Regions from separate parts of the Protofrankia symbiont of Coriaria ruscifolia genome, predicted to be linked through region 3. Evidence: riboswitches for the same ligand, from Rfam matches in the RefSeq annotation. Region 3 holds a riboswitch; each other region holds the start of a gene.
What was found. Region 3 has a riboswitch for cyclic di-AMP ahead of CV1CTNOD_RS02930 (transglycosylase family protein). Riboswitches for the same ligand answer to the same signal wherever they lie in the genome.
Positions count from the first base shown of each region.

Region 1: it holds a riboswitch for cyclic di-AMP, as region 3 does, so the genes downstream of both, CV1CTNOD_RS23290 (C40 family peptidase) here and CV1CTNOD_RS02930 (transglycosylase family protein) in region 3, are expected to answer to the same signal.
Region 2: it holds a riboswitch for cyclic di-AMP, as region 3 does, so the genes downstream of both, CV1CTNOD_RS27830 (C40 family peptidase) here and CV1CTNOD_RS02930 (transglycosylase family protein) in region 3, are expected to answer to the same signal.

Region 1 covers NZ_CAAAFR010000199.1:89,351-92,621, forward strand. Annotated here, with positions in the region: gene CV1CTNOD_RS23285 (4-hydroxybenzoate 3-monooxygenase) at 1-1,264, opposite strand, end outside; cyclic di-AMP (ydaO/yuaA leader) riboswitch at 1,723-1,927, shown strand; gene CV1CTNOD_RS23290 (C40 family peptidase) at 2,116-3,117, shown strand.
Region 2 covers NZ_CAAAFR010000101.1:10,196-13,466, reverse strand. Annotated here, with positions in the region: gene tkt (transketolase) at 1-434, shown strand, start outside; gene CV1CTNOD_RS12930 (hypothetical protein) at 461-652, shown strand; gene CV1CTNOD_RS12925 (cold-shock protein) at 710-1,138, shown strand; cyclic di-AMP (ydaO/yuaA leader) riboswitch at 1,679-1,844, shown strand; gene CV1CTNOD_RS27830 (C40 family peptidase) at 1,985-2,587, shown strand; gene CV1CTNOD_RS12915 (peptidoglycan-binding protein) at 3,048-3,271, shown strand, end outside.
Region 3 covers NZ_CAAAFR010000027.1:1,015-4,285, reverse strand. Annotated here, with positions in the region: gene fbaA (class II fructose-bisphosphate aldolase) at 1-703, shown strand, start outside; cyclic di-AMP (ydaO/yuaA leader) riboswitch at 1,266-1,414, shown strand; gene CV1CTNOD_RS02930 (transglycosylase family protein) at 1,420-2,124, shown strand; cyclic di-AMP (ydaO/yuaA leader) riboswitch at 2,643-2,807, shown strand; gene CV1CTNOD_RS02925 (transglycosylase family protein) at 2,813-3,271, shown strand, end outside.

The sequences.
Region 1 (3,271 bases), on a different contig from region 3:
CCGCGAATTCGGCGGCAGCGACCGGTGACGTTCGGAGACGGTCCAGGCGAACGTCCTGCAAGCGCCGGGCGAACGAGTCGGAGAGCTCGACGTTCACCATCTGCAGCAGTTTGGTCGACGCTTCCTGCGCCAGCCAGGCCCGAGCCTGGCACGCCTCGGAGTAGGCGTCTAACGGTCGTTCGTCCGAGTTGTGAAGGGCTGCCGCTACCGCCAGCGCGAGCGTCTCACCATCGGCGATGGCAAGCCCTGCGCCTTTGGCCGCCGCCGGCGGCACTCGCCGCGAGGCGTCCCCGGCGAGTAGGAGACGTCCGAACCGCATCGGTTCGTAGAAGAGCGAGTCCATCGTGATGACGTTCGGCGGTTCGAGCAACGGCCCTTCCGCCAGTTTCCAGTCGGCGTCCACGGCGAGGCGGGTGTGCAGCTCCTCCCAGATCCGCTCGGATGGCCAGTCCGCGGCGTCGGTTGCGGCCTCGACCTGTAGATAGAAGCGACTCGTCCGGTGGTCGCGCAGCATGTGGCCGGCGAACCCCCGCGGACTGATCCCATAAATGATCTTATCGGTGGACGGAGCGACTGCAGCAAGGACCGCAAGCCATGCCCATGGGCTGCCATGCTGTCGGGTGTTGCGCAACGCGCCCTCGGGAATCGACCGGCGGGAAACACCATGATGACCGTCGCAACCCGCGATGAAACGGCTTTCCACGGTCCGCCGCTGCCCGTCGGCTGCGACGAAGGACACGGTAGGGTGATCGGAGGTGAGCGCGTCCAATGTCACGTCAGTGGCATCGAACTCGATGACGCCACCTGAGGCAAGGTAAGCTGCGACCAGGCCGGCGACAAGCTTTTGCTGCGGGTAGACAACGTGATGGCGTCCGCCCGCGTGTCGAGCATACTCGACAATGAACGCTTGGCGACGATGCCTAAACTCACAGTTGTGGTGCGGGGCACCCTCAGCCCTCAGGCCGTCGGCAAGCCCATTGCGCTCCAGGACGTCCACCGCTCCTGGTCCGAGTAACCCGGCACGTGGGCGACTTTCCACCCTCGCCCGGCTGGCGCACTCAAGCACAAGCGTGTCGACACCGCGACGAGCCAGTATGACCGCGGCTACGAGACCCGCGACACCCGCACCGATCACGACGACGTCCGCGCGTTGTGGACGTGACCGCCGGGCAGGTGCATCCGGTCGAAGCGCGGTACGCCCGTCCGGTGCGGACTGCGTCGTAGCGACTGTCTCCCCAGAGAGCGCCGAACGGTTTTTGATCATTAGCCGCACCACCTTGGTCACGTGAGTGAACAGACGAGGCGCTGTCAGAGTACGACGCCGGACCCCTCAACCCGTCAGGAGGCCGACAATCTGGCACAACTCAACCGGACAACCGTGATGAACGGGATGAAAATCCCTTCAGTTCACACCAACGTTTGCTACTCAAGGTAGTGAGACATCTACTATCAGTACTCAAAGACCCCCCGTCGACCAACTGCCGCCGCTATGGCGTAATGTCATCCTCCGCATCCTGCAAGTCACGGAACGCGGAGCGTCAGCCGAGGGACCATAGGTCACAAACCAGCAGGTCATGCACGGCGGCGAGCCAGTCGGTGAAGGAGGACGAGGAAGAGCCGGGTATGGCACTTCATACGGCTACTCGCCGTAGTTGTGAGGGACTAGTGTTTACTAGCGCCATCCTTATGAACTAGTCTCGCGCCGACGTCACGACACACCGGACCGAAATGCCGAATCCTGCCCACGGTCCCGGTGTTCCCTCCGAGTCGTCACCAGGGCAGGAGCGGGGGACCCAATCCTCCACCGGACGGCGCCGAGCCACGGTGTCGTCCTCGGGGTGAAGTGCGCAGCGCGATGGTCGCGTGGCCCACCGGGCAGCCCAGCCCGAACCCGACAGCTCACCTCGCAGGCGAACGGGAAGGATCACAGCCTTGTCTGCGCATGATGTGCAGCCTGATCCAGAACCATGGTCACGTTCGTCGCAGACGGCTTCGCCGTCATCCCGCCGGCACCAGGTCGACCGGCACGTTGAGCGCCCGACACGTGGCCGGCACCGCGCACCAGTATCACAGTCCGGAGCAGGTCGCTCGCGAGCCCGGGCCGCGGTCGCCGTGATGACCACCGGCACGGTTGCGGTGTCCGGAGTTGCCCTGGCCGGATGTGCCCCGACCGACTCGGGTCCCGACGAGGCTTCCGTCACCTCTCCGATAACGCTCGGAGCTCAGTTCGGAAGTCAGGCGTCTCTTGCCAACCTGCGCACCTCCGTCATCAACCCGACGTCCGCGACCAGCCCATGGTCGATCGCCAGCCAGGTACTCAACCAGACCGACCTGCACCCCAAGACGGGGGTCGTACTCAAAGTCACGAATCCGGACGTTTCGATTAAAGCCGATCAGCCGGTGGAGATGGGATTCTCACTCGAGGACGAGACCACCCACGCGCCACTGGTCAATCAACTCGTCAAGGTCCAGGTGAAGCTGCCGGACGGATGGGCGACCTTCAAACACCTCTACACCAACGACCAGGGCTTCACGAGCTATACAGCCAAGGTTCTCACCACCACGCAGATCACCGCTATCTTCGACGGAACCGACGCCCTGCGGTCAACACGGTCGACCAATGTCGGTACGCTGACCGTGGTCCCCAATTTCGTACCCGCACCTCCGGCGCGGGTTTCCCAGGGGATCACCCGTAGCGGTTCTCAGATCTTCGGCACCAATCTGTCGCCGGACGCTGCTATCTCGAGCGCGATCGGAGCGGCCAGCTCGCTTGGTGAACGGGCTGTGTATCTCGCGGCGCAGCAGGCCGGCAAGCCCTACGTCTACGGTGCGGAAGGCCCCTACTCCTTCGACTGCTCAGGCCTGGTCCAGTACATCTTCAAGCAGCTGGGACGCAACCTCCCCCGCACGGCCGAGGCGCAGTACGAGGCGACCACCCGGGTATCACAGTTCAACAAGCAGATCGGTGACCTGATTTTCTATGGTTCACCGGATAATATCTACCATGTCGGTATTTATGCCGGTAATGGTAAGATGTGGGTGGCGCCGAAGTCCGGCGACGTCGTCTCACTGAGAGCTATCTACACCACGTCGTATTCCGTTGGCCGGGTCGTCTAGCTGATCCGACCAGCCCGCGTCGACATCCGGCCATCAGCACGCCGCCAGGCGTAGCGGTTACGGCCTCATGAACGATCCACAAACGGGTTCCTGCGCAGCCTCCCCCTCCGGTTGCGCACGAACCCTGCCATCAGGTTGACGTTGACGGAGTCAA
Region 2 (3,271 bases), on a different contig from region 3:
CTGCCGCGTCCGGGCTTGCCCGTGGGGGCTACGTCCTCGCCGATGCCCCCGACGGCGATCCCGAGATGATCCTGATCGGCACCGGCAGTGAGGTGCACCTGGCCCTGGCCGCCTACGAGGAGCTGACCGCGCAGGGTGTGCGCGCCCGCGTGGTCAGTCTGCCGTGCTGGGAGCTGTTCGACCGGCAACCCGCGCAGTACCGCGACCAGGTGCTGCCACCGTCGGTCCGCGCGCGCGTCGTGGTCGAACAGGCCTCCACGCTCGGATGGGAACGGTACGCGGGCACCGACGGGGCGATCATCGGTATGCAGACCTTCGGCGCGTCCGCCCCGCTACGGGCGTTGCAGACCAAGTTCGGGTTCACCCCGCAGGCGGTCGTCAGCGTCGCCAAGCAGTGCCTTGCCGCCGTCCACACGTTCCGCGATCCGGCGTAGACCTCAGGGCCACGAGCGCGAAAAGCATGATTGCGTTTCCGGTGGCCTGCTGGCCACCGGGGCAGGCCGCGCTGGGAGCCGGTCAGATGGTTGACGAGTCGCCCCTGACCGGCTCCGGGCGTTTCCTCGATCACTTCTTGTCGATCACTTCTTGTCGATCATTGTTGTGGTTCGTGCGTCGGCTTGACCTGGCCATGCGCAACTGGGAGTGTGAGTGAACCCCATGGTTGGGGGGTGTTGGAGCTAGCTGGCACAGAGGTTCTACAGGGGTAGACGTGGTGGGTACTGGTAGAATTTTGCGTTTCGACGGAATTCGTGGCTATGGTTTTATAGCACCTGACGCCGGTGGCGACGATATTTTCATGCACGCGAACGATCTTCAGGACGAGAAACACCTGTTCCAGCCCGGAACGCTGGTGGAGTTCGAGGCGGAGGAGAGTGACAGGGGCCCGAAGGCGTCGGTTGTCCGCCTTGTCCGTCGGGTTCCGGCCCGCCCGTTGCTGTCGCATTCCGAAAGCACGAACGTCGGGCGCCCGGGTACTGACGACGACGAGATGTGCGACGTCCTCACTATCGGGGAGTTCCGGCACCTGCTGACAGAGACGCTTATCGAATCGGTACCGACTCTGACCGGCAGTCAAATACACCAGATACGGCAGCGGCTCACCAGCCTCGCGCAGGCGCGTGGCTGGGTCGAATCCTGATCGGTTCGAACGGCGCTGGTACCGGCGAAGGCGGGGATCTCCCGCTTCGCGGTGATCCCTGTGCGCTACTGACCACATCGATCTCGATCCATATGGGTGTTCCGGCCGCAACGGCCCACCGGCGCCGCCCTGCCGGGATCCTGAAGCTGCCCGCCGGGGAAGGGAAGGCGGGATACCCCGTGGACGGATATCCGTGGACGCGGGCCCGTGCGGGACCGGATCGCACAGTGGTAGAGGGACACGGTGGTAGAGGAACACGGTGGCAGAGAAAAATGTCGTTGCCGGTCTGTGCCGGGTGCTTCACGATACGCACCGGAGGACCCCGGCAATGGTGCGCAGCCCTGCCACGCTGCGGCTTACCGGTGTTGTCCTGGCAGCTGCCCTGAGACGGCTTGTGCAAATGATACGCAGGGTAAGCATTTTGCGCCGACATGCCGAGAAAACTGCTACTTGCGACTACCGAAAGTAGTTCGCTACGTTGGCCGAGTTCTCAACGGCACCGGACCACACGCCGAGTTCTGTCCATGGTCCGGCGTCTCCAACTAGTAATCGCCAGGACAGAAGCGGGGGACCCACCTTCCTTCCGCCGGATGTCGCCACCGCGGCGCCGTCCTTGGGGTGAAGTCGGCTGCGCGTTCCCGCGCGCCGACCGGGCTTCCCGGCCCGAACCCGACAGCTAACCTCGCAGGCGTATGGGAAGGATCATCGTTGCCTGCATATCAGGTGAATTCAGGTTCGGCTGCCGTAAAACATCCCAGGCGGGGTCGTCATCGTGCGCGGACGACCCGGTCCACCTTTGGCCGGATATCGGCACGTACGGCGGTTGCCGCCGCGGCCACCGGAACCGTGGCCCTCTCCGGTCTGGCCGCCCCGGCCTGGGCGAACGACCGGGGGCTGGAGGCCAACGGGGTCAACGGGGTCAACGGGGTCAACGGGGTCAACGGGACAGGCTTGACCGACGCCGCCACGACCACTGTGGCCGGTGTCCGACCGGCCACCTTCGCGATCACTCCGGCCACCTGGTCGGCGACCTCGTCGCCGACTGCCGCCACGGGGGCGGCGTCGGCGCAACCGGTGAGTTTTTCGACGTCCTCCAGCAGCTTCGGGGCGAAGGTCGTCTATCTGGCGTCGAAGCAGGCTGGCAAGCCGTACGTGTGGGGTGCCGAGGGCCCGCGGGCATTTGACTGCTCCGGCCTCGTCCGCTACATCTACAAACAGCTCGGCCGCAGTATTCCGCGGGTGTCCAATGCCCAGTACGGTGCCTCCCAGAAAATACCGAAGAACGCCAAGCAGCCCGGTGACCTCATCTTCTTCGGTCGGCCGGGAAGTATCCATCACGTGGGGATCTACGCGGGGAACGGAATGATGTGGGCCGCCCCGCACAGCGGAGCCGTGGTCAGGCTCCAGAAGGTCTACACCAACAACTACCTGGTCGGTCGTATCAGGTGAGACCGCTGCCCCGGGTGAGCAGTCCCGGGCATTTTATCACCCCGAACCGGTAGCGCAGGGAATTGCGAACCGGTAACGCCGTGAATTGTTTTTCTGTCGGTATCAGGCAGCCATTTCCTGAGCCCCGCACGAGTCCTGTAGCGGACGTCGAGAAAGCACGTCATCTGCGGTTCGCATGGCCCGAAATAATGGCCTGAACGAATGGTTCGCATGGCCTGAACAGTTGGCCTGAACGGTGCCTGACCGCCGTCCGGAACAAGGCTGGACGATCCTGGTGACGGCGTGCTCGACGCTGGAAACGGTGTACCAGTACCGCTACCAGAAGAAACAGTACGGGCCACTTCAATGATACCTTTAGGTGAGATGTCTGAGTATGGCCAAAGGAAGGCACAGGAAGCAGAGCCGGTGCACTGGCGCCGCATTAGCAACCACTGTCGGGCTCATCGGAACAGCGGCTGGAATGGTGCTGACCGCGGCCCCGGCCGGCGCGAGTCCGGCGTCCGCTTCCGCCATCGTTCCCGACGCGACCATCGCCCGTGTCGGCATGAACGCGGGACTGCCCAGCTGCCAGGGGGTGCCGCTGAGCACCTGGGTGGCGGTGGCTCTCGCGGAGTCCGGGGGCAACGCCAACGCGCGTAACCCGCGCGGCGAGGACTCCCGCGGACTCTGGCAGATCAACGTGCG
Region 3 (3,271 bases):
CTCCAAGGAGCGGGTGCTCAAGGAGGGACGTGAACCGCTGTTCCAGTCCCACATGTGGGACGGCTCCGCAGTCGAGATCGAGGAGAACCTCAAGATTGCCGATGCGTTGCTGACGGACACGGACCAGGCGAAAATCGTCCTGGAGGTGGAGATCGGTGTGGTCGGTGGCGAGGAGGACGGCATCGTCGGCGCGATCGACGAGAAGCTGTACAGCACACCCGAGGACATGTGGCGGACCGTCGAGGTCCTCGGCGCCGGGGAGCGGGGCCGCTACATGGTCGCAGCAACCTTCGGAAACGTGCACGGGGTATACAAGCCGGGCAATGTGAAACTCCGTCCGAGCATCCTTCGGGATGGGCAGCAGTATGTCGCGCAGAAGCTCGGGTTGCCAGCCGACGCCAAACCGCTCGATCTGGTCTTCCACGGCGGGAGCGGTTCCGACCTGTCCGAGATCCGCGAAGCGCTGGATTACGGCGTGATCAAGATGAACGTGGACACCGACACCCAATACGCGTTCACCCGGCCGGTTGCCGATCACATCTTCAGGAACTACGACGGCGTTCTGAAAGTGGACGGCGAGGTCGGCGTGAAGAAGCAGTACGACCCGCGCAGCTACGGCAAGGCAGCCGAAATCGGCATGGCCGCCCGGGTCGTGAAGGCGTGCGAGGACCTGCGTTCCGCGGGACGTTCCCTCGCCGGCTGAACCCACTCCGGGCAGGGCAACTCAACAACACGCTCGCCAGACCGGGCCCGTCGTCCGGCTGGCGAGCGTTCGCGTGCGGGCGCCAATCCCCGAAGAGGGGGCAACGGCCACCCGTCATCGGTATGGAACAGGTTTCGGAAACGTCGCACCATCGTCGGATCACGGTGGCGTGCGTCCCGTCCCGTCATTCGGTGCCCGTTCGGCGAGATCGGGTGCATTTCGCACCGCAGGTACCCGATCGCCTGGATGCAGGTTTTCTACCTGGACCATGCGGACAGCCGGATCACGCACGGTTCGCTACCCGGATAATTCGGTTCCGATCGTCACCGCCACGGCGGGATGCGGAGTTTCCACGGCAATAAAAGTACGATGAAAATAATGAGCGCGCGTACGTGCGCGTTACCATCCGATCCCGAGCCTCGGCAAGAGCGGCCGGCTCGATGTGCGCATCCTCACGAAGCGGATTCGCTGCTTGTTCGGCGCCCAGCAATTGTTGTTATGGTCTCCGCCGTGCTCGCGATACAGCGAACACGCGTCGGGCGGCACGCCGAATCCTGCCCTCGTCCGACGAAAACCCAAACTTGCGGCAGGAACGGGGGACCCACTTCCGGGCGCCGATATCGGGCGTCCTCGGGGTGAAGCCGCAAATGCGGCCGGGCAATCCCAGCCCGAACCCGACAGCTCACTTCGCAGGCGTGGGGAAGGGCATAACCAATATGTCCAGTGCACGTTCTCGCAGTCGACATCACGGAACCGGCCGGGCTCGGATGGGCGCCCGAGCGCTGGTGGTCGCTCCCGCCCTGGTCGCCGCGGTGGGCGGAAGCATCGTGATGTCACAGCCCGCAAGCGCCGCCACCACATGGGCGGAGCTCCGCCAGTGCGAGTCAGGCGGGAACTACACCGTCAACACCGGCAACGGTTACTACGGTGCCTACCAGTTCGCCCTGAGCACCTGGCAGAGTCTCGGCTACACGGGGCTGCCCAGCGGTGCCTCTCCAGCCACCCAGGACGAGGCCGCGCTGAGCCTGGCTGTCCGATCCGGCTTCGGCCAGTGGCCGATCTGCGGCCAGGGGATGGGCGCCGACCAACTTGCGGCAGACGCCAGCTCGTCCGGCGCGGGGTCGGCGAGCCCGAGCTCGCCGTCCGACTCGACCGGCACCCGACGCTTGGTGGTGCGCCAGAGCGCGGAGAGCCTGTTGGACGCCCCGGACAACACGTTGTTCACCACCGGGCTGATCCATCAGGTGCGATCGGACGTACGAGCCTGGCAGCTCCAGATGAACGCGCTCGGTTACAAGATTTTGATCGACGGTCGCTACGGCCCCCAGTCGGCTTTTGCGGCCGGCCTTCTGCAGGGTTCGAAGGGCCTGCGGGTGGACGGCATCTGCGGCCCACGGACCCGGGCGGCCACCTTCGCCTGAACGACCCGACAGCCGGCGGCTCACCTGACCGACAGCCGCCGGCTCGCCCGTGGTCAGGCACGCGGCGGATCGCGCTGGAGGGCCGCAGACAGCGCGATCACGATCGTTGCGCGCTCGAGGGTCCCTGCCCGGATCCGAGGTCCCTCCCGGATCGGCGAAGCCCGTCTGAGGGGTTCGGAAGCCGATCCGAGAGGTCCAGGGACCGATCCGGGCGGTCCTGCTCCCCAGAGCACTTGAGAGGTGACAGTCAGCGCAACCAGAAATACGGATAAGACTGAATTTATCACTTTAAGTTATAAAATCTGAGGAAGAGACCCTGTCACAGAGAGGTCCGGATCGCCAGGTAGAGTCACTTGTTCAAGGTGTTTAGCCCATTCGGGTGATAGGAGTCACGTGGGTGTAGTTCATCCGACACCCCGATTTGCTTCGATAGAGCCAGACTCGCTAGAGTTCTTCCCACTCACCGGATCGGTGAGGCCGCCCGGACGGACGCCGAATCCTGTCCCCGTCCGGTACGGCACGATCTACCGCGGAGCCACAAGGACAGGAGCGGGGGAACCAACATCCGGACGTCCGCACACGGAGTCCTTGGGGTAAAGCCGGCAGCGCCCATCAGCGCTACCGGCCGGGCTTGTTCCCGCCCGCACCCGACAGCTCACCTCGTAGGCGACGGGAAGGACCGACCCACATGCCGTCTGGTGGCAGGCACCGCGCCCCGCAGCATCCCTCCACCGTCAGGAAGGTCCTGCGTACCACTGGTGCCGTAACAGCACTCGTGAGCAGCGGTCTGGCTGTCACGGCCGCACCCGCAGGTGCCGCAACCGCGGACGACTTCGCCAAGCTCCGCCAGTGCGAGTCCGGCGGCAACTATCAGATCAACACCGGCAACAACTACTACGGCGCCTACCAGTTCGACACCGGGACCTGGCGCGGTCTGGGTTACTCCGGTCTACCCAGCGACGCGCCGTCGGCGCTCCAGGACGAGGCCGCCTACAAGCTTTACAACTCCCGCGGCTGGTCCCCGTGGCCGTCCTGCGCGGCCAAGATGGGCCTGACCCGCAACGGCCCGGCACCGTCGTCGTCCGCTGGCACGTCCAGTGCCGGTGCGATAGAGCGCGCGATCACTCCGGCACAACCGGCGATGACA